3 regions of the Clostridium thermobutyricum genome follow, and region 1 is predicted to be linked to each of the others. Evidence: riboswitches for the same ligand, from Rfam matches in the RefSeq annotation. Region 1 holds a riboswitch; each other region holds the start of a gene.

Region 1 (7,420 bases):
ATTTTGTTGTAGATCCATTTATGTTTAGTAAAGAAGTAAGAAATGGTACTGTTGCAGTTTTAGGAGCAGGTAGAATAGGACTTACAACAGCTAAGCTTTTTAAAGGATTAGGAGCAAGAGTAATAGCTTATGATGTATTCCAAAGTGAAGAAGCAAAAAAAGTTGTAGAGTTTATGGAACTTGATGATGTTTTAAGAGAAGCAGATATAATATCAGTTCATATGCCTTACATAAAAGGTGTAAACTATCATATGATAAATGATGAGTTTATAGGAAAAATGAAAGATGGAGCTATATTAATAAATACAGCTAGAGGAGAGATTCAAGATATTGAAGCAATAATCAAAGGAATTGAATCAGGAAAATTAGGTGGATTTGGAACAGATGTATTAGAAGGTGAATCAGGAGTATTCTTTAAAGATTTAAAAGGACAAACTTTAGAAAATCCTTTATATGAAAAATTAGTAGATCTTTATCCAAAAGTATTAATAACTCCTCACATGGGTTCATATACAGATGAAGCTTTAACAAATATGATAGAATTTTCATATGAAAACTTACAAGAATACTTAGAAAAGGGAACTTGTAAAAATAGTATAGCGTAATTATAATAAGTAAAGAGTATATTATAAGAGAGTATCTTGTAATATACTCTTTCTTTGTCTATAAAATAAATTTTTATTATTAAATATAGAGGTGAAAATGAAAAGGAAAATAGACTTTGAAAAAAAAATAATAATTTGGGCAGTGGTAATTACTTTAATACCATTAGTTCTTTCATATGGAATATTTATAAAATCAAAATTATCTGATATGAATGATGAAATAAAAGTTACTTTACAAAATGTTGGAAATTCTATTGCACAGAATCCTATAGTTCAAGACAGATTAGAAGATGGAAAAATTACTGGAAGTATACAAAACTTAACGAAATTATATATACATGATATTAAAAATGTAAATATAATAGTTGTGGCAGATATGAAAGGAATAAAATTTTCGCATTTAGATCCAAAGCAAATTGGAGATGTATTTATTGGGCAAGATAAAGCAAATGTTTTAAAACATGGTGATAGTTATTTTTCTATAATGGAAGGCTCAATGGGAGAAACTCTTAGATGGTTCCAACCAATATATAAAAATGGGAAACAAGTAGGCTTTGTTATGGTGGGAAAATATTATGATCAAATAACTCTTATGAATAATAAAACTAAGCTTAATTATTTGCTGTTATTTATAGGAGCAGTTTCTATATCTATAATAATATCTAAATTCTTTGCAAAGAAAGTTAAAAAAGAAATTTTAAATATGGAACCAGATGAAATAGCTAAGCTTTATAATGAGAAAAATATAATATTAAATTCCGTAGAAGAGGGGATAATAGGATTAGATAAAGATAATAACATAACAGAAATAAATAATAGTTGCTATAAAATAATAGAAAATTTTAATGAAAAAAAATTCATTGAAAAATTAAAAAAATACATAGAAAATAAAGAAGATTTTGAAATGAAAGAGTTTATAATTCAAGGTAAAAGAGTCTTTGTATCAATTAAATACATAAGTCAAGGCAACTATCATTTAGGAGCTGTAATAACTCTTTTTGATAATAATAATATAAATAAAATAGCAAAAGAAATAACTGGTGTAGACCAAATAATAAAAAATTTAAGAGCAAATGTACATGAATATAAAAATAATATGCATGTTATATTAGGGCTAATTCATATAGGAGAATATGAAGAAGCTAAAAAATTTATAATGAAAATTCAAGAAATTCAAGAGAATAATACAAATAAATTTTCTAATATAGGAGATTATTATGTTCGTGCATTACTTTTAAGTAGAGAACTAGTAGCTAAAGAGAGAAGAGTTAATTTAGTTCTTGAAGAAGAGGCGTTTTTATACTCTAAACATGGAATAATAAATTCTTATGATATAGTAACCATTTTAGGTAATCTTATAGAAAATGCTTTTGAAGCAATGTCTACAGAAGTTTTTGTAAATCTTTTTGAGGATGAAAATTTAGTAATAGTAGAGGTTTCTGATAATGGAAAACCTATAAAAAAAGAAATTAGAGATAAGATATTTAAATCAGGGGTATCATCTAAAGGAGAAGGAAGAGGTACAGGACTTAACTTAGTTCAGAGTAGAGTTGAACTTTATAATGGTGATATAGAAATAAGTGAGTTTGAAGATAAAAAAATATTTACAATAACAATGTGCAAAGGAGAATAATAAGTGATAAACGTATTAATAGTTGAAGATGATCCAATGGTTGCACTTATAAATAAAAAATATTTAGAAGAAATAGGTGAGATAAAAACTTTTGGGCCTTTAATAACGAAAAACGAAATTTTTGATATTATAGAAAAAGAAAATATTGATTTAATAATAATGGACGTTTTTCTTCCTAAGGAAAATGGATTAGATATATTAAAAGCTTTAAGAGAAAATGGAAAAGTAATAGATGTTATTATGGTTACTGCTGCAAATACTGTTGATGAATTAAAAAAGGCATTTTCATTAGGAATAGTAGATTATTTAGTTAAACCATTTGAATTTGATAGATTTAAAGATTCAATAATAAAATATAAAAAGAAAAGAGAAGTATTTTTAAAAGATAAATCCTTAAATCAAGAAGATTTAGATTATATTTTAAATCAAAACAATAATTTAAATGGAAAAGAAAATAATTTACCTAAAGGATTAAATAAAAGAACTCTAGAAAAAATAATAGAATTTTTAGAAAGTAATAAAGATGAGATTTGGACTTTAAGAGAGTTAGCTGAAAAAATAAAAATAAGTAATGTAACAATAAAGAAGTATATGGATTACTTAGAAAATGAAAATAAATTAGAAGTTAAAATGACTTGTGGAAATATAGGAAGACCAGAATTAAAATATAAATTAAAATAATTTTTTTTGGAGGAAAACAGGAGATGAATAAAAATTTAGTTTCTACAATATTTGAAATTCCAGGTTATAACATTACAGAAAGTTTAGGGCTATGTAGAGGAATAAATGTTAGATCAAGAAGCATAGTTGGAAATTTAGGAGCTTCTCTTCAGACCCTTGTTGGTGGAAATATAACTATATACAGAAAATTATGTGAAGAGTCAAGAGAACTTGCATTTGAAGATATGATAAAACACGGAGAAGAAATGGGAGCAGATGGCATAATAGGAGTAAGATATGAATCAAATGAATTAGGGCAAGGATTATCAGAAATTTTATGTTATGGAACTGCTGTAAAATTAGAAAAGAAATAATAAATAAAACTCAGTTAAATAGAATTTAACTGAGCTTTATTTATAGAAAATATACTTTGTAATGGTATAATATAGAAAAGGGGGATTGTTATTATGAATAATGAGAGAAAAGATGAGTTAGAAAAAGAGTATTTATTTAATGAAGATATTACTTTAAATAATTTAAAAGAATTAGAAATACAAGAAATAATTTATTTAATATTTACTACTCAAGATTTTAAAAAAGAAAATAAATTTACTGATATCAATTTAGATAATAAATTAAAGCTATTTTTTGAAGGCATAATTGATAAGATTAGAGAATCAGAAGAACTATATATAGCTTATAATGTTTATACAAGATATCCACATGTAGATTATGATAAAAGAAGTTGGATTTTTTCTAAAGAAGAATATGCACAGAATGCAAAAGATTATTTTATGAAAAATGGATTAGAACTTAAAATAAAAAAATTAGAAAAATATGATGTTTTAAATGAATTTGCAGAATTCCATAGATTAGGTATAGAAGCTGCTGTAATTGATAATGGACAATATACCGTAGATATAAAAACAGGTAGTATATTAAAGCCTATAAATTATGATAGAGTAGAAAAAATTAATATACCTGTAACAAATCCAGAACTTAATTATTCTATGATGAAATTTTTCCAAGAAATTAATTTAAAAGCTAATTATGAAGGTAAAGGACGAGTTATAAGAATTTTAGAGGAAAAAATGATGGAGGAAATATCTAAAGGTGAATATTTAGTACCTATGAAATTTGAAGAAAATAATATAGGGGTTGGAAAAGTAGAATTAAAAGAAGATACTAAAGTTAATTTTGCAATTTTAGAAGATTCTAAAGGAGCTTTATGGATTCCAGCATTTACAGACTGGGTTGAATTTAAAAAGTTTTATGATAAAGAAAAGTGGAATGGAAGCGTTTTAAATTATGATACATTAATAAATATGGTTCAAGATGTTAAAGGTGTAAATATAAATCCATTTGGATTAAAAGTAGAGCTAACTGAGCAAAATATAAAAATAATAGAGAACTATAAAAAGAAAAAGAAGAGTAATTAGAAAAAGAATATAAAAAGTGGCTTTTGCCACTTTTATTTTTTATTATATATATATATATTAAATACAATTATTTTTAAAATAATCAGTAGTAAAGATATAAAAATACAAAATGATTATTATAAAAGTTTTAAAAGTGAGAGATTAACTTTAATTTAGGGTAATTATTATTAAAATAAAAAAATAAAAATTAATAGTAAAAAATTTTAAAAAAAGTATTGATGAAAACATCGTTTTATGGTAATATTTAGAAGAAGAAAGAAATAGGCAAATTTAGAGAAATCTAAGGACGCAAAACTATAGGGACTAAAGTTTTTACTATGTCAGCCAGTTGCCAAAGAGTATTATTACTTTTTGTAAATAAATGTATTAAACAGGATTATTATACGTTTATGTTGAAAGTTACTCTATGGAGGGTAGCTTTTTTGTGGTTAGAATATAAAGGGTAAAAATTAGTCGATTTAAATTATACCCCATATACCAAAGGTCTACAGAGAATCTGTAGGCCTTCCCCATTTTATGAGCAGTTTATGTATAAATGAGAAATAATTGAAAAAACTACTGGTATAAAGCTAGGAGGAGTTTCAATGAAAAAATATTTTCTTATTTTAAGTATTATAGTATCATTTTGCTTTATTGGATGCGGAAAAATAAATGTATCAACTAGAACAAATATAAATGAAAAAGGTGAAGCAAAATTTATTTTAAAAGCTGTATATGATGATGAAACTAAAAATCAAATTAATAATGATCTTATAGAAAAAAATATAAAAATGAATAATGTTGATGTAAATAAATATACTAGCAATGGATTGAATGTTGAAGAAATAACTATTAATTTTGATAATGCTGGAAAGTTAGTAGGAGATGAAAATATTTATAAAGTGCTAGATTATAAAGTTGTAAAGAAAGATTATTTTTATGAATCTATCTATGATATTTCTATAACTATTAGTAAAAATATTTTTAATTTAAGAAACAAATATAATGAAAAATATCAAAGAAATTACATAGATAATATTCCATATAGTAATACAATAATGTTCCCAGGAGAACTAATTAGCACTAATGCTACTGAGCATGTTAGTCCAAATGAAGTTAAATGGAATTATAAATTAGGACAATTAAATGATACTACTACTATGACACTTACATATAAAGTTGTTACTATCTGGAAGCTTATATTTATTTCAATAATAATTGTATTTATTATTTTAGTAATTGTAATGAGTTTACATTTTAAAAATAAAAGAAAAAGAAATAAAAGAGCTTTAGGTTAGATAAAAAAATCAGTTTAATATTTATATTAAACTGATTTTTATTTTATTTGAGTTAAGTTTAAAGATGAATGTTGAAATGGTAAATAAACTTTATTAAAAACTATTGGAAACTCTTTATGTTTAAATATACCTTCTTCTATTAAATAAAATTTTTTATCGCAAGTTATAGGATGATTATTAGCAGTAAAATTTCCAGAAGTTGAAAACTTAATTCTAGTATTAGTAAATGAACAATCCATATAAATTTTTGTTTCTAAAAATTCTAAAATTTCATCTTTATTATTTAAATCAAGATTAAAATCTACAATTGTTTCAATAGGAATTATAGTGAAAGTATAAGATATATACTCTTCTTTTGCTTTATACCATCTGTCTACACAAACTACAGCTACTGTTTTTTGTCCAAGTATATTTAAATAATAATCTGATGGAGGTTCTATTCTAATTTCTAATTCAACAGAATCAATAGATAAATCTATACATTTGTATGTAGGATTACCTACTTTTTCTAATCCATTAGATTTTTTAGATTCTTTTCTTATAATATAATTTCCTTTTCCATGAATGTTTTTAACTAATCCATCATCTATTAATAAAGAAAGGGCTTGTCTTAAAGTAGTCCTACTTACACCTAACATTTCAGCTAATTTTGGTTCAGATGGAAGACGGCTATTTTCAGGAAAAGTTTTTTCGTTTATCATTTTGAAAAGTTTATCATATACTACAACATATCTAGGTTCTTTTTTATCTGTAATTAAATTTATATTATCCATTTATATTCACCTTTCTAAAATAAACAAGTTATATACAAGTTTTATTATAATTCTATAAGTTGATTATAATCTATTGGTAACACATAAAACAATAAAAATATAAAAAATATCTGAAAACGATTGCTAGTTTGAGTAAAAAATGTTATAATAAATTAAAAATAAACAAGTTAGTAGACAGGTTCTAAACTTGTTTTATTATATTTTAGGAGGTAATGGAATGATTTATTCAGAAGGGGCGAAAGAATATCATATAGACGTAGCTAAAGGAGAAGTTGGAAGATATGTAATACTTCCAGGAGACCCAAAAAGATGTGCTAAAATTGCAAAATATTTTGATAATGCAGAACTAGTTGCAGATAATAGAGAATATGTTACTTATACAGGGTACTTAGATGGAGTTAAAGTAAGTGTTACATCTACAGGAATTGGAGGACCTTCAGCTGCTATTGCTTTAGAAGAGTTAGTTAACTGTGGAGCTGATACATTTATAAGAGTTGGAACTTGTGGTGGAATGCAAATGGAAGTTAAAGGTGGAGATATTGTAGTTGCTACAGGATCTATAAGAGCTGAAGGAACTTCAAGAGAATATGCACCTATAGAATATCCAGCTGTTGCAAACTTACAAATAGTAAATGCATTAGTAAAAGCAGCAGAAAATTTAAATGAAAATTATCATGTAGGAGTTGCTCAATCAAAAGATTCATTCTACGGACAACATTCACCAGAAACTAAGCCTGTAAATTATGAATTAGAAAATAAGTGGAATGCATGGATAAGATGTGGATGTTTAGCTTCAGAAATGGAAGGTGCAGCATTATTTATAGTAGGAAGTTACTTAAGAGTAAGAGTTGGAGCGGCATTCTTAGTAGTAGGTAACCAAGAAAGACAAAAAGCTGGACTTGAAAATCCAATAGTACATGATACTGAAAGTGCAATTAAAGTTGTAATAGAAGGTATTAGAAATTTAATTAAAGAAGATAAAGAAAAAGAAAATAAACAAAAATAAATTTTACAAAAGATTTGGAGGGGAATA
Region 2 (7,420 bases), 1.0 Mb from region 1:
AATTTACTACATTTCCACTAGTTGCTATTCCTTTTGACCAACCACTAATATCTGATCCAGTACTTTGTGACCATCCAAATATATTGTTTCCAATAGTCCAAACTTTATTATCATTATAATAAATAAATGCAGCATGTCCTGGTTGTCCAACTAATCTAGCTGGTAATCCAAATACTTGACATGCAATGCTTCCTAATTCTGAAGTTGAACCACAAACTCCACCATTGCGCCAAACATTTAGTATAGTTGGATTTTTCCCATAGAATCCACTTTGGAATACACTTTTTCCATCATAAGTTATATTGTAATGTATTGTATATGCAATATCATTTATATCTTTTATATTTATAAACGCATTATGATTTTGCATTATTATTGCTCTTGCAGTTGCTATTTGTGAATTAGGTAATCTAGTGTCAACAATATAAGTTAAGTGTGAAACATCTAATGTTTTAAAAATTGGTAACATTCCACCTTCTGAATTTAATTTTTCAAATATATTATATCTTTCTACTGGACTTCCAACTGAGCCACTACATGGCCAAGCCGGAATTGGTGTTGCATTTGATAAAGCTACTGCTATTGCAAGTTTTAAATTAAATCCACTTCTTGAATTTGTGTATGTGTTCCATATATTTGACCAAACTTGTAGAGCATCTAAATCTGTTCCTCTTTGCTGTCCTGGCTCTAGATTTGTTCCATCTGGACTTGGTCCATTTAAATATTCTGTTAAAGCTGTATTATTATTTAATAACCAATTTATAAAATCCTTATTACTTTCACTCTTATTAAAGAAATCTTGAAGGTTTTGAACACCTACTCTATCAATTAATTCTTTTTGAAGTAAAGAACTTTGAACTTTTCCAGTTATTAAATCATTTATATTATCTGAATTTATATTTTTTACATTTAAATTATTGTTTAATCCATTTACATAAGAACTTATTTCATTTGAATTAGTTAAATTTACTCCATTTGCTCTTGTATTTTCTTTTACTAAACTTAAATTATTTTCATTGTTAGCACTTACTACATAATCTCCATTACTTTCTGTATTTGAGCTAACTTTAATATTAAATTCTTGTCCGTTTATCTCTAATGAAATAGTATAGTTTTCTCCTTCTTTTATTCCATTTAAAAAGTCAGAGTTTATTATTCCTTGTAATTCATTTTGTCCATTTTCTTTTAAGCTTTGTGTTTCTTTTGAATAAACAACTTTTCCACTTGAGTCTTTTACTATAATTTTTTTATTTCCATCTAATATATCTTTTGATTGTCCTTTAGCTAAAACAGAGTTTACTACTAAATTTCCGTTATCCCAATAAACATTTGTAGTATTTGCTTGTTTTCCAAAATTAACTTTAACTAATCCATCTTTAGTTATTTGGAAGTATTCCCATTCTCCAGATATATTTCCTAAAGCCTGAGTTCCATTTAAAATTACTGGTTTAGAAATTTTATTATTATAGGAAATTCCAATTATATCTCCATAATTAAAGCTTTTACCACCTAAAGCTTCTTGCAAAATGCTTGTACTTCCATTATTTATTTCTGATGATAAAAGTTCTTCTCCATTAGAATTATATAATTTTATATTTAAATAATTTTCTTGTCCATTTCCAAAACTATTTGTATAATTGTTAACTTCTATTCTCATTGTATATGGATTAAATATTATATTAGATTGTATTTTTCCGTACCAACCATCATTGTTATAAAGATTTATAGAGCTTTTTTGTAAATTTATATCTTTTTCTAATTTTGGTTTAACTATTGTATTTATATATCCTTTTGCTGAAACAATTATTTTTGTATCTTGATTAAATCCGTTACTACATTCTATTTTTATATTAAAGTTTCCATTTGCATCTGCTTTTCCACTAAAAACTTTTTTATCCACTGTTACATTAACATCTTCATTAGGGCTAACCTTCCCTATAATACTTGTACTTGTTACTTTTTCTCCACCTAAAATATCTAATCCATTAACATTTATAAATTTATCTTGTATACTTTCTAACCCTTTGTTTGTAATAACAAAATCTTCCCTTTGTCCTGTTGTATTCCCTATTTGTTTATTATCATTAAAAACATTTGCTTTTATTAATCCTTCAGTATAAGAAATTTGAACTATATCTCCCATATTAAATGTTTTTCCATTTATACTATTTATAAATCCATCTAAATCATCAATTTTATTTGATGTGAAATTATAAATAACATCACCATTATTAGGATTAATTATTTTTATATCTAAATCATTTCCATAAAAAGTTCCTGTATATGTTTTATCAAGAGGTTCCTTTGTTGCTGAAATAGTTTTTTGTAATGGATCAAATGTAATATTACACATTGGTATATTTGTATCATTTACTACTTCAATTCTATTTTTTACAATGTTATAAATATTAGTATCATATTGAACCTTAACTGGCATTGCATTATCTTTATTTACATATACTCTTATAACTGAACCAACTGTAATATCACTTGTTGGTATTGTTGTAGTAAAATCACCATTTTCATTTGATTGAACTATTTGATTTTTATTATTAAACCAAATATTAACTTTAGTGTTTGGCGTAGTCTTACCACTTACTTGTGTATTGCTTTGTCCTGTATATAAAATAGGATTTACTTTTAAATCTTTATTTTGTATCTCTTCTAAACCTGATTTAGTTATTTGAAAATATTCTGTGTTTCCAACACAATTTGTTTTAAGAGCTCCATTTGCATTTTGCACACTTGGCTCTCCTATGGAAAGTCCAACTTCTTGATTAACTGAAATAGCGATTATATCTCCATAATCAAACCTTGTATTATTAATTTCTTTTACAAAATTATCAGTTTTTCCTTCTTGAACATTTATATCCTTTAAAGCTTGTCCATCTTTATTTCCAATTAATTTTATATTGAAATAATTTAATGTGCTTGTACCAAATATGCTATTTTCAGCATTTGCATTTATTTTCATATTTATAGGATTAAAAGTAAGCTTTACTGCATTTCTCTTATTTGCATTTTTAAAAATTATTGAGCTTTTTGATATTTGAAGTCCTGTACTTATTCCTGGTGTAATTTCAACTGGAATATGGTTTTCTTCTGAAACAATAATTTTTGTATTAATATTAAAGCCTTCTGAATCATTTATTTTTATATTATAGTTTCCATTAGCATCAGCTTGTCCAAAAAATTCTTTATTATTAACAGTTACTTTTAGCTTTGCATTAGGATTAGCTTTACCTGTAACATTTGTTTCTGTTATTTTATTTGAAGTTAAAATATTTAATGGATTTACAGTTATATCTCCATTTACTTTTTCTAATCCATCTTGTGTTATTTTAAAATATTCTTCATTTCCAGTTGAATTTCCTATATTATTATTGTTATTTAATACATCAACTCTTGTTTGTGATTTATCAAAACTAATTCCTATAACATCTCCATAATTAAAGCTTTGATTGTTTAACATAGCATCTAAAGTTTTTGTTGTATCATTTCCTTTTATAACTTCTGATTTTATTATTGATGAATTTTTTAAATTATAAAGAGAAATTTTCATACATTGTGTTTCTATATGACCTAAATATGGATTATATCCAGAAACACTCATCTCTTTAGTTAGAGGATTAAAGCTTACGATTCCTGATAATGTTCCCCACCAATTATAAATATTCAACTTACTATTAGCTAATTTATAATCATTAGTATTTATTGTAGACTTAATTGTTTCTTCCATAGCACCTTCTGGTTGAACACCTATATCAGAACCACATTTTATACTGCTAGGCAAATCATATGAGAATTCTCCATTACTATTTGAAGTTGTATTATAACTCTTTCCATCTGCTACAATATAAACTTTTTTATTTGCTTCTGTATTTCCTGTAACTACTGTTTTGTCTATTCCATATAGAGCTTTCAAATTTTTAGTTTCATTAGTTACTTTCTTTAATCCATCTTTATTTATTTGAACATATATTGTATCTTTTGATTTTTCTTGCCCATTTAAGCTCATAAATAAACCATTGGATTGTATTTTTAAATAATCTCCATATTTAAATGTTAAGCCTTTAATATAACTATTAAATTGGTTATTAGTATTTGCACCTTTAAATATTTTTGTGCTTTCTACTGTTCCATCATTATTATATAAAGTTACTGTATAAACATCTGCCCAAGTTGCACCACAAAAATATATTGGATTACTACTTGTTGTTGAAGTAAATTTCATTTCATTAGTGTCAAATCCTAAAGTTAAAACTTTATATATTCCTCCCCAATTTCCATAAAGAGTTATATTAGAATCATTTAATGAAATAGCCTTACTACCATTTTCTTTAGTATTGGTAGTTTTGCTAGCTTTTGCATTAACAGTTTTACTAGCTTCTACTTGAACTGGTTTGTTATTTAAAGTAGTTGCATAGCTACTTAGTGAAGGTGCTACTGAATAACTTGTTACTGCAGCTATACATATGACAGACATTATTTTTTTCTTATTCATTTTTTCATCTCCTTAAAATAAAAATTCTAAATATAAAAATTTATTCCCCTAAAGATTCCAATCCATTTTGGCAAAAAAATAAGACTAGTCCCGAAAGATAGTCTACTAATCAAAAAGATTAAAACTTTTCGGCAACTGGCTGACATAGTTTAAAACTTTAGTCCCTTTAGCTTTGCGTCCCAAGGTTTCCCAAGGTTTGCCTATTAAATTTATAAAAAGATATTACCATATACTTATGTATAATTTTTTAATATAAATATAAATTTACTTCACAAATATTATAAATTTTTACTATAAAAAAATACCCATTGTCTATTATATCCAAAGGGTATTTTAATGTTATTACGTAAATTATAGTTTTATTTTTTTGTTCATTTAATATATGTTTAGATATAGATTGTTAATAATAATTATAATTAAATTGAACTTTCTCCCCAATATAAATTATCTTCTTCAATAATATTTGCAACTATTTTATAATGCTCTCCTATGCCTTTGTAATCAGATGCCAAGCTCATTACTAATATCGCATTATTTAATATAAACGGTCTCGGAGAAGATTTTAAAACTTTTTCATGATATTTTTGTGTTAAACTATGATCTGTTATTTTTATAAAGCTATATTCATGTCCATTATGAAAAAAATTTGCAGTAATTCTATGTGGCTTAAACCTATCTATCCATAATTTTAGTTCACAAACTTTAAACATTATTAATGAATATTTTTTTAATTGTTTTTCAATCTCTTCTATGTGTACAAAATTAGACGCATTATAAAAAATATAATCTTGATTCATTAAATAATTGCTTATCTCTTTCTTAGTTGCAGTCCCAACCTTCTCAATATAATAATTATCATCAATTATATAATTTTCTGGTTGATATCCGCAATTTTGTTTCCCTTTTAATTGAACTCTAATTATATCCATTATCTCTACTTGATTTTCTTCGCCCTCATATATTAAATCGTTATCATTCAATGCAAAATTGGAATCTTTATCTTCTGATACTAATCTAATAAATTTACCATTTTCTTTATCTATACCAGCCACACAATAGCCACCATTTTTATCTGATTTAGTTAAAATTATAACCTCTTTCTCCATAATTATCCCCCTTTATATATGAATTATATTAATTTTTTCATTCTTTAATGTATTTCTCACATATTCTGCAACTAATCTTCTATGACAATGTTCTGCACTATCCTCACTACATAAAAAACAAATTTTATTCAATTTATTTTTTAAATTTACTTTAATATAATTATCTATATTTCTTTCAACAAGTAACTTATTAAACTCTTCTTCATATTTTTCCCAATCTATTTTCTTCTTTTTATAATTATCTAAAATCTCTTTTGTTGGACTAAAATTAGTATCATGAATATATTTAACTGATAAAATCTTTCTTAAAAAATACTCTAAATCTCTTCCTTTTGAAAATCCAGCTAACTGTGTTGAATTATTTAATCTAACATCAAAAATTGTTTGTACATCATTTTTTTCTAATAAATCAAAAAATTTTTCAGCAGATTTTTTAGTAAATCCAATTGTATAAATAGTTATCATTATTCCTCACCTCCTATCGGATATCCTATTTCCTTATTTCTTATCCTATATGCTTCTTCTATCATTTCTTCTTCAGTTAAATTTTTATTTATATCAAATGATAATTGTAATCTATTAGGGTAATATTTATTTAAAAGTCTTTCCTCTATTTTTTTTTGACTTTGAATTTCTGCATTAGGTAAAATATGTTTTATGTTAAATCCATTATCCTTTAACCCTTTACTTACCAATATTGTTCTATGACAATCAATAGGATCCCTTTCTGTGCACATCAAAGTTATATTAAACCCTTTATTACACCCTTGCTTTATTCTTTCAATCCCTTTTAAAAAATCTTTATCCTTTCTAGTTTTTTCAAAATCTAAATATCCATCTACTGTATATAATTTTTTATTTTTTCTTCTAGCACCAAATTCATTTCCCATTTTTATGTAATAAATTCCTCGCTTATTCAATTCTAATTTTAAATTATTTTCATTGAATTGAGGGGTATATTTTGAAAAAGGAGTTGATCTAACATCTACTACACAATTTATATTAAACTTTCTTATTAAATCAATAAATTTATCTATTGAATAATTTGTATGACCAATTGTAAATACTTCCATATATTCCTCCAAACTTAATATCAGTTATTATTTTACCATATTTTTTCAATTTATTATATAATATCTTTGTTATTTATATTCATTGTTTTAATTTCTATTATTTTATCAATAATTCTTAAATTTAATTAGAAATCAATATTTATATAAAATTTCAATATATAATCTTTAATTAATTTAAGAAATATTCTATTTTCCAATATAAATTCAAGGCTATAATATATTATTATTTAGGAATAGATAAATTTAATTTTGCTAACAATAACTAAAACATTCAAATTGGAGTGAAGTTTACTTATGAATATAAATAGTGTCATGGACAAAATAATATTTATAATGAATTGTATAGCAATTATTATCCTTATTTTCGGTGTAATTTTAGCTGCATATTATTTTATTAAAAAGAGTTTAACATCTAAAAATTTAAATTTACTTTCTCAAAATAATAAAACTTTGCGTAATCAACTTGCTTCATACATTTTATTATCTTTTGAAATTTTAATAGCTAGTGATATAATTCAATCCATTATAAAACCTGATATAAAAGATATTCTTGTTTTAGGTGCATTAGTTATTATAAGAACACTAATTTCTTATTTCTTAGATAAAGAAGTTAAGCAGTCTAAATAATTATATAGATATGGTAAAGCATTTTTATTTTTTACTCTATGGTATATAATATTAAAAGAATATATTAGCTGGGAGGATTTTTTATGAATAACACATTAACTGAAGAAAAT
Region 3 (7,420 bases), 660 kb from region 1:
TTATCAGTTATATTTACTAAATGATATCCTTCTGGTATATTTGGTGTTTTTAAATTTGTTTTCTTTCCTAATTCCCCAGTTGCACTTTCTGGAGTTCCTATAATTTTTCCATCTAGACCTTCTATACTTATTGTTGTTTTTATCTTACTTGAATCTGGTATTTTCCCTGGATTTAAATTTATATTTATCATGCCATTTCCCATTACAACCCATGCTTGATTCTCTGGACAAACAAAAGATGCTGGCATTTTAGAAGTTAAATATGTTCCATTTCCTGCATTTTGATAATAATCAAGCTTCTTTATAGTATAGTTTACTGCCCCAGGTATATATTGTGTAAAATATCTTGTAAATTTACCGTCCTTATTTTTTATATAGAAATATATATTTCCCGCTGATTGGGAATTAGTATAAACATTAACTGTTCCATCTTTTGCTATTTTAACTTGTTTTAATTGCTTTATTTCATTAACTTGACTTGTTGTACTAAGTGGATTTAATGAATAATATACATCTTCACCATTATATTCTTCTGGTAACTTTGATTTTACTTTAATTTGAAACACATCTAAAGCATGAAATTCAACTCCTTTCATTTCATACGCTAAAGTACACTTACTTAAATCAAATTTTTCGAATTGTGAATTAGCTATATAAAATTTTACATTTAATGGTTTGTTTACAGGAATATCATTACCATTTTCAGCTTTCGGAACTATATAATGCTTTACACCATCTATCATTGTAGTTTTAATTTCTCCAACTGTAACTTGTCCATAACCTTCAACTTCTACATAAAGATATTTTCCACTTATATCTTTATCACTACTAAAAGTTATATTATTTAATGATATATAACTTGCTTGATCATAAGCATCTATATTATTAGTAATATTTGAATTATTTTGCTCTTGAACTTTTATATTAGCAACATTATTAATATTATCTGCATGAGCAATTACAGGATTCATATAAATTCCTCCTACAATAGTTGCAGTTGCTATAATAACAGCTATTTTTTTCCTATTCAATGAATTTCCCTCCTAAAATTAAATTTACATAACTTAAATTCTTTTTATTAAAATAATTCTTTATAAATAAAAAGACTGATTTTTTCAATTTCTATTGAATAAATCAGTCGGTTGCACTACTAGCTCTATACATTTAAAGTGCCCAAATAAAAAATGTATTTCAAAGCTTCAGATTTTATATTAATTTTAAATATATTTTATTTATTAATCTCTATATAACAAAAAATGTATTTTTAAAAATAAAAAAACTGATTTTTTCCAATTTCTATTGAATAAATCAGTCGGTTGCACTACTAGCTCTATACATTTAAAGTGCCCAAATTAAAAAATGTATTTCAAAGCTTCAGATTTTATATTTTATAAGATTTTATAAATTATTTTTTATAAAAAACATAAATGACTATAACAATTATACATATTTTTTTATTTTTTTTAATAACCATATATTTTTTAATATTAACTTTATATTCATTTTTTTATTCATTACTTATATAAAATATATCTTAAAAAAAATTATTTTATATAAAGCAATCTAAAATAAATTAATACTTTTTTAAATTTAATTACAAATTCTGTGTAATGTATTTATAAATATGTAGTTTTATAAAAATTCTACAAATAAAAAAGATAGATATAAAATAGTTATATCTATCTTTCTAATTTTATATTTATTATCTTGAGCTTGAAAGTGAATCTTTAACTGTATTTGCTTCACTCATAAGTTGTTTAAATAAAGGTGCTGCTTGCTTGTTACTATCTAATGAATTCATAGGTGCCTGTCCGTATACAAAATATTGTCCGTTTATTACTTTAGTTATTTCATTGTCTAAAAGTCCATCCATTTCTCCATTTCTTTCAATAGATAACATAAATACTGGCTCTTTTACGTCCTCTGAAGTGAAATTAATTATTATTCCATCACCATATTCTTTTATTAATATATGATTTACCCAATCTGCTGGAATAGTAAATTTTATTCCTAAAGCATTATCAGTATAAACTACATTTTTTGAAGTTGAAACTATATCACTATTTTTCTTATTTAATTTTACATCATCAGCATTTTTTGATTTTTCTTCTTTTTGTTCTAGTGCTTTTCTTTGCTTTTGAAGTTTTTCTTTATCTGCAGCTACTTTATTTGCTTGTTTTTGATTTTCTTGTTGAATTTGATTTGTTATCTTATTCATATCATTAGATATTTCTTCTTTTTGAGCTTCTGTTGCCTCTTGTAAGTTTATACTATTTAAGATTGTTTTTGCAGAATTAATATCTCCTGATTTTATAAGCTTTTCACCTTCAGTAATTTTTTGTGATATTTCTTTTGTGATATTTGATTTTTCATTTGAATTATTTGTTTTGTTAGTTGTATTACTTGTTTTTTCTTTAGTACTACTTACTTTATTTTTTTCTGATTTTTCTTTTTCAATTATCTCATTTTTAAGATTATTTATATCATCTTTTATTGCATAATTTATATAACTGCTTGGTATGTTATTTATATAATTTTCTGCTTCAGTTAAATTATTATTATCATAACTTTGTTTTGCATTTTCATAACCTTGTATTATATTTATTAAATCTAATACTTCTTGATTATTTTTATCTTTATTTTCTACTTCTTTAAAATCTTTTAAAGCTTCTGTATAATTTTTTTGGCTTAATGCTGTTTTGCCTGCTTGTAATTCTTTATCTATAGGATTTGAATTTCCACATCCTACAAATATTCCCCCTGCTATAACTGCAGCCGCAACTATTACAACTGCTATCTTTTTACTTCTTTTAATCATTTTGTTTACTCCTTAAAGAATTTCCTCTATTGTTTACTAAATTACCATAAATTATAATTTTCTATTCTATAAATATCAATATAAACAAATTTATTTAACATAATATTAATTTAGTATACTTTGTTAGCTTCTATAATACAGCTTCCATTTTCATTTATCTGTTCTTTAATTTTTACAAAATTATTTTCTTCAAATATTTGATTAATCATCTCTAGATTTATCAAATTTTTATTTTCTATATTCATAGTAAAATTATCATTAACATCTATTACTCCAAGGTAATCATGAATATTTCCATATTCATCTTTAGTAAGTTCTTTTTTTACATTCATTATATAATTTGACATAAAAAAACCTCCTTGCATTTTTATTATGCCAGAAGGTTTTCTTTTTTATTCTTCTTTACTTTCTATTAATTTAAGTGTCTCTATTTTAGATAACTCCTCATGTCTTGAATATTCTACTTCGAAATATCCTCTTCCTCCTGTCATTGCCTGAAGGTCTGTTGCATAGGTATATAATTCACTTTCTGGAACTTCAGCTATTACAGTCTTCACCTCTCCTTCTCCTTCCATTCCTAAAACTCTTCCCCTCCTCTTATTTATATCTGAAATTATATCACCCATACTTTCATCTCTTATATAAATATTTACCTTCATTATAGGTTCTAAAATTATAGGTTTTGCAAGCTCTATTCCTTTTTTATATGCTATAGAAGTTGCTATCTTAAATGCCATTTCTGATGAATCTACAGAATGGCTTGACCCATCATAAAGAGTTGCTTTAAGCTGAACTAATGGATATCCTAAAAGAACTCCTTTTTTCATACAATCTTCTAAAGCTTTTTCAACTACTGGTATAAAATTTCTTGGAACAGCTCCTCCAACTACATTATCTACAAATTCTAATCCTTCTTCTCCATCTAATCTTCTTTCAAATTTTATTTTTACATCACCATATTGTCCATGTCCTCCAGATTGCTTTTTATGCTTACCTTGAACATCAGAATGACTTGTTATAGTTTCTTTATAATTAAATTTAGGCTTTTTAAATAAAACCTCTGCTCCAAATTTCTCTTTTAATTTACTTTCTACCACATCTAAATGAAGTTCTGATACTCCACTTATAACTAATTCTCCTGTAACTTCTCTTCTTTCTAATTGCAAAGATTTATCTTCTTCTATTATTTTGCTTAATCCAATATTTATTTTATCTTCGCTACCTTTATCTTTTGGATAAACAGCCTTATGCATCATAGGCTTTCTAAAATTTAATTTATCATAAACAACATTATAATCTAATGCAGTTATTGTATCTCCAGTTTCTAATGAATCAACTTTTGCTATAACTCCAATATCCCCTGCAATAATCTTATTTGCTTTTTCTGTATTTTTTCCATTAATAAAATATAGATTTGATATCTTTTCTTCTTTTTCTTTTAATCTATTTATAACTAAATCATTACTAGAAATTTCTCCTGTAATCACTCTAAAAAATGATAGTTTTCCTGCAAATGGATCAATAGAAGTTTTAAATATAAATGCGGAAAATTTTTCTTCTTCATCTAAGCATATATGGTCAGTTTCATTATCCTCTCTAATACACTTTTGAGCTAATGAAAATTCTGGATCTGGAAAAAATCTAACTATATTATCTAAGAGACTATCCATTCCTATTCCATTAGTTGCACTTCCACACATTACTGGTGCTATTTCTCCTCTTGCACAACCATCTAAAAGCCCTTTATATAATTCTTCAGAAGTTAAAAAACCTTCATTAAAATATTTATCTAATAATTCTTCTCTTGTTTCAGCAACAGCTTCAGTAATCATTTGCTTACATTCTGCTACTTTTTCTAGAAGCTCTTTTGGAATTTCAGTTTCCTCAATCCTTTTAGTTTTATAGTTGTAAATTTTAGCTTTTTCTGATATGACATCAATTATTCCTCTAAAGTTTTCTCCTATTCCAATTGGATATTGAACAGGCACTACACTTATCCCAAAAATTTCTTTCAATTCATTTAATGTCTTATCAAAATTTGCATTTTCTCTATCTAACTTATTTATAAAAAATGTTCTTGATAATTTAATCTTATTGCAATAATCCCAAGCTTTTTCTGTTCCTACTTGAATACCAGATACACCACAAACTACTATATTGGCTACATCAACAGATCTCATTCCTTGAATACTTTCACCATAAAAATCAAAGTATCCTGGAATATCTAAAAGATTAATTTTTATATTATTTTTTTCTATTGGAATAACTGAAAGAGATATAGAAAATCCTCTTTTCTTTTCTTCTGAGTCAAAATCACTTAAAGTATTTTTATCTTCAACACGTCCCATTCTATCAATTAAACCTGTTGTATAAGCTATTCCTTCAACTAAAGATGTTTTTCCTGTTGCTCCATGTCCTATAAAACCAATATTTCTAAGATTTTTAATACTATAATCCTTCATATCTCCCAGATTGCTTATTTTACATTTTATGAAAGCAATCTTTTCACCAGCCTTTCAAAACTCTTTTCTTTATATTTATGAAAAGGTTTAATACAGTATGAGATATTTAGCTATTAAATAATTAAATTATTTAAAAATAATAAAAATTAGTATTTTAAAATTATTTTATGTATACTCCTTTAATGAAAAAAGAAAGGATAATAAATTATTATCCTTTCTTAATCTTTACTAATTATAACAAACTACTATAGTTCCAGGAGTTATATTATCAAATACTGTTTGTGCAACTTGTGGTGGTAAATTTACACATCCATGAGATCCACTTGTTTTATATATATCTTTACCAAATTTATCTCTCCACCATGCATCATGAAGTCCTATTCCCCCATTAAAAGGCATCCAAAACTTAACTGGAGTATCATAATCTTTACCTTTTAAATGTGTATTAGCTTCTTTATATTTTATATAATATACTCCTTGTGGAGTAGCATCATTTTTACTTACATTTCCTGTAACAACATCACTTTGAACTATAAGCTTTCCATCTTTATAGTACCACATATGTTGTGTTGAAAGATTTACCTCTACATAAGTATTTCCTAATCCAACAGTTCCATAAGGCAATCCTTTTTGTGAATAAATAGGTTTTCTCTCAATTTGTTTTCCCTCTTTTATTTCTGATATTAAAGTTTGAACTTCATCTGAAACATTTATTTTCCATCCAAAGTCTCCACCTGAAACTGTTGCAGTGTTTCCTAATGAAGTTTTAAATGTTCTAGTTTTTCCAACTGTATTATATTTAGCTGCTAATGAATTAACAAACTCTGTTACTAATTGATTACTTACTACAACATTCATATCTTTATTTACTGATAACCACTTATGAATAGTACTTCCATCAACTACAATTTTATTATTTCCTATATCATAAGTTACTTTAGAAGACACATATTTATTTAATTCCTTTTGAGCTTCAATAACTTTTGGTGAATTAGATAAATATGTTGGATTTTCATAACAATTTAAATTTTCTAAATTTATTTGTTTTTCTCCATTTTCAATAGCATTTAAAATTGCTTCTGTTGCCTTGTCCTTATTTAGCTTATTTCCGTAAACTTCTTTTACTATTTCATATTTTCCGTCTACATATTTAAAACTAGCATTTTTAGGTGATATAACTTTATACTTATTTCCGTAGAAAGTAGTGTTTAAAGTTTTATTTAATAATTCCTTATCATAAGATTTTGAAACAGAAATTTTAGTATCATTACTATTGAAAATTTCAATTCCCCATTTAAATGGATTTTGTCTGTTTTTAAGTTTCATAACTTCATTTTGATTATAGTTCAATCCAATATCATTATTTGTTAATTCTACGTTTAACCCATCTCGACCTTCTACTTTTAACTTATATCCATCAAATTTAGATTCTATTTTCGCATTTGCTTGTACAACTGTATCTCCAGAAATATTTACAGAATCAATAGATGAACCAAAATAGAAATGATCAACGAAATACATAGATAGCCCTAAATACACAACAATTAAAATAACTATTATTGTAATAATTCCAATTATAATCTTTCTACTATTTGTAGATTTTAATTTACTATGTTTCCCCAAAATATTTTCTCCTTCGTTATTAATACTAGCAATTTTTAAGATTTAATATCTTTTTAATTATTATACCATTATAATTAATCTATTTTATTACAACAATTTAATCATATTATATTATCCATATTTGAATCTCTTTTTTAAAAATAAATATTTTATTTTAAAATTTATTTATCACTTAAAATTTTAGTGTTTTAACAAATTAATAATTTAAATGTATATTTTTATTAATTTACTAAATCTTATCATTTTAATATTTTGAATAAAAGTTAATAGTTAAATAATGTTATTATATTCTTAATATAATAGATAAAATAAAAAATAGTATCTAATTTTTTAGATACTATTTTTTATCTTCTTCAAAATTTATTTTATCTCTAATAATATAAAGAGGTCTTTTATTAACTTCATCAAACATTCTAATTATATATTTTCCTAATATAGAAATAACACCTAAAATTATAGCTGTTACAAAACTAATATATGTACTTAATACAATTAAATTTGTTATACTATGTTTAAT

Evidence for each region. A riboswitch is a leader RNA that binds a small molecule or an ion and turns the genes downstream of it on or off. The one in region 1 is predicted to bind cyclic di-GMP.
Region 2: another riboswitch for cyclic di-GMP. It lies ahead of HMPREF1092_RS08335 (discoidin domain-containing protein); the one in region 1 lies ahead of HMPREF1092_RS03430 (hypothetical protein).
Region 3: another riboswitch for cyclic di-GMP. It lies ahead of HMPREF1092_RS17030 (hypothetical protein); the one in region 1 lies ahead of HMPREF1092_RS03430 (hypothetical protein).

What each region holds. Positions count from the first base shown of each region.
Region 1 covers NZ_KB850956.1:764,848-772,267, forward strand. The annotation lists gene HMPREF1092_RS03405 (2-hydroxyacid dehydrogenase) at 1-605, shown strand, start outside; gene HMPREF1092_RS03410 (ATP-binding protein) at 703-2,238, shown strand; gene HMPREF1092_RS03415 (response regulator) at 2,242-2,919, shown strand; gene HMPREF1092_RS03420 (YbjQ family protein) at 2,943-3,272, shown strand; gene HMPREF1092_RS03425 (SseB family protein) at 3,366-4,337, shown strand; cyclic di-GMP riboswitch class I at 4,591-4,673, shown strand; gene HMPREF1092_RS03430 (hypothetical protein) at 4,922-5,614, shown strand; gene HMPREF1092_RS03435 (GntR family transcriptional regulator) at 5,653-6,387, opposite strand; gene udp (uridine phosphorylase) at 6,605-7,393, shown strand.
Region 2 covers NZ_KB850956.1:1,784,028-1,791,447, forward strand. The annotation lists gene HMPREF1092_RS08335 (discoidin domain-containing protein) at 1-4,504, opposite strand, end outside; cyclic di-GMP riboswitch class I at 4,632-4,715, opposite strand; gene HMPREF1092_RS08340 (dual OB domain-containing protein) at 4,921-5,610, opposite strand; gene HMPREF1092_RS08345 (DUF488 domain-containing protein) at 5,623-6,075, opposite strand; gene HMPREF1092_RS08350 (DUF488 domain-containing protein) at 6,075-6,683, opposite strand; gene HMPREF1092_RS08355 (DUF1622 domain-containing protein) at 6,978-7,310, shown strand; gene HMPREF1092_RS08360 (GreA/GreB family elongation factor) at 7,394-7,420, shown strand, end outside.
Region 3 covers NZ_KB850956.1:105,816-113,235, reverse strand. The annotation lists partial or broken gene HMPREF1092_RS17030 (hypothetical protein) at 1-1,031, opposite strand, end outside; cyclic di-GMP riboswitch class II at 1,128-1,211, opposite strand; cyclic di-GMP riboswitch class II at 1,302-1,386, opposite strand; gene HMPREF1092_RS00515 (hypothetical protein) at 1,703-2,818, opposite strand; gene HMPREF1092_RS00510 (hypothetical protein) at 2,929-3,165, opposite strand; gene HMPREF1092_RS00505 (elongation factor G) at 3,211-5,280, opposite strand; gene HMPREF1092_RS00500 (L,D-transpeptidase family protein) at 5,509-6,903, opposite strand; gene HMPREF1092_RS00495 (glycosyltransferase family 2 protein) at 7,241-7,420, opposite strand, start outside.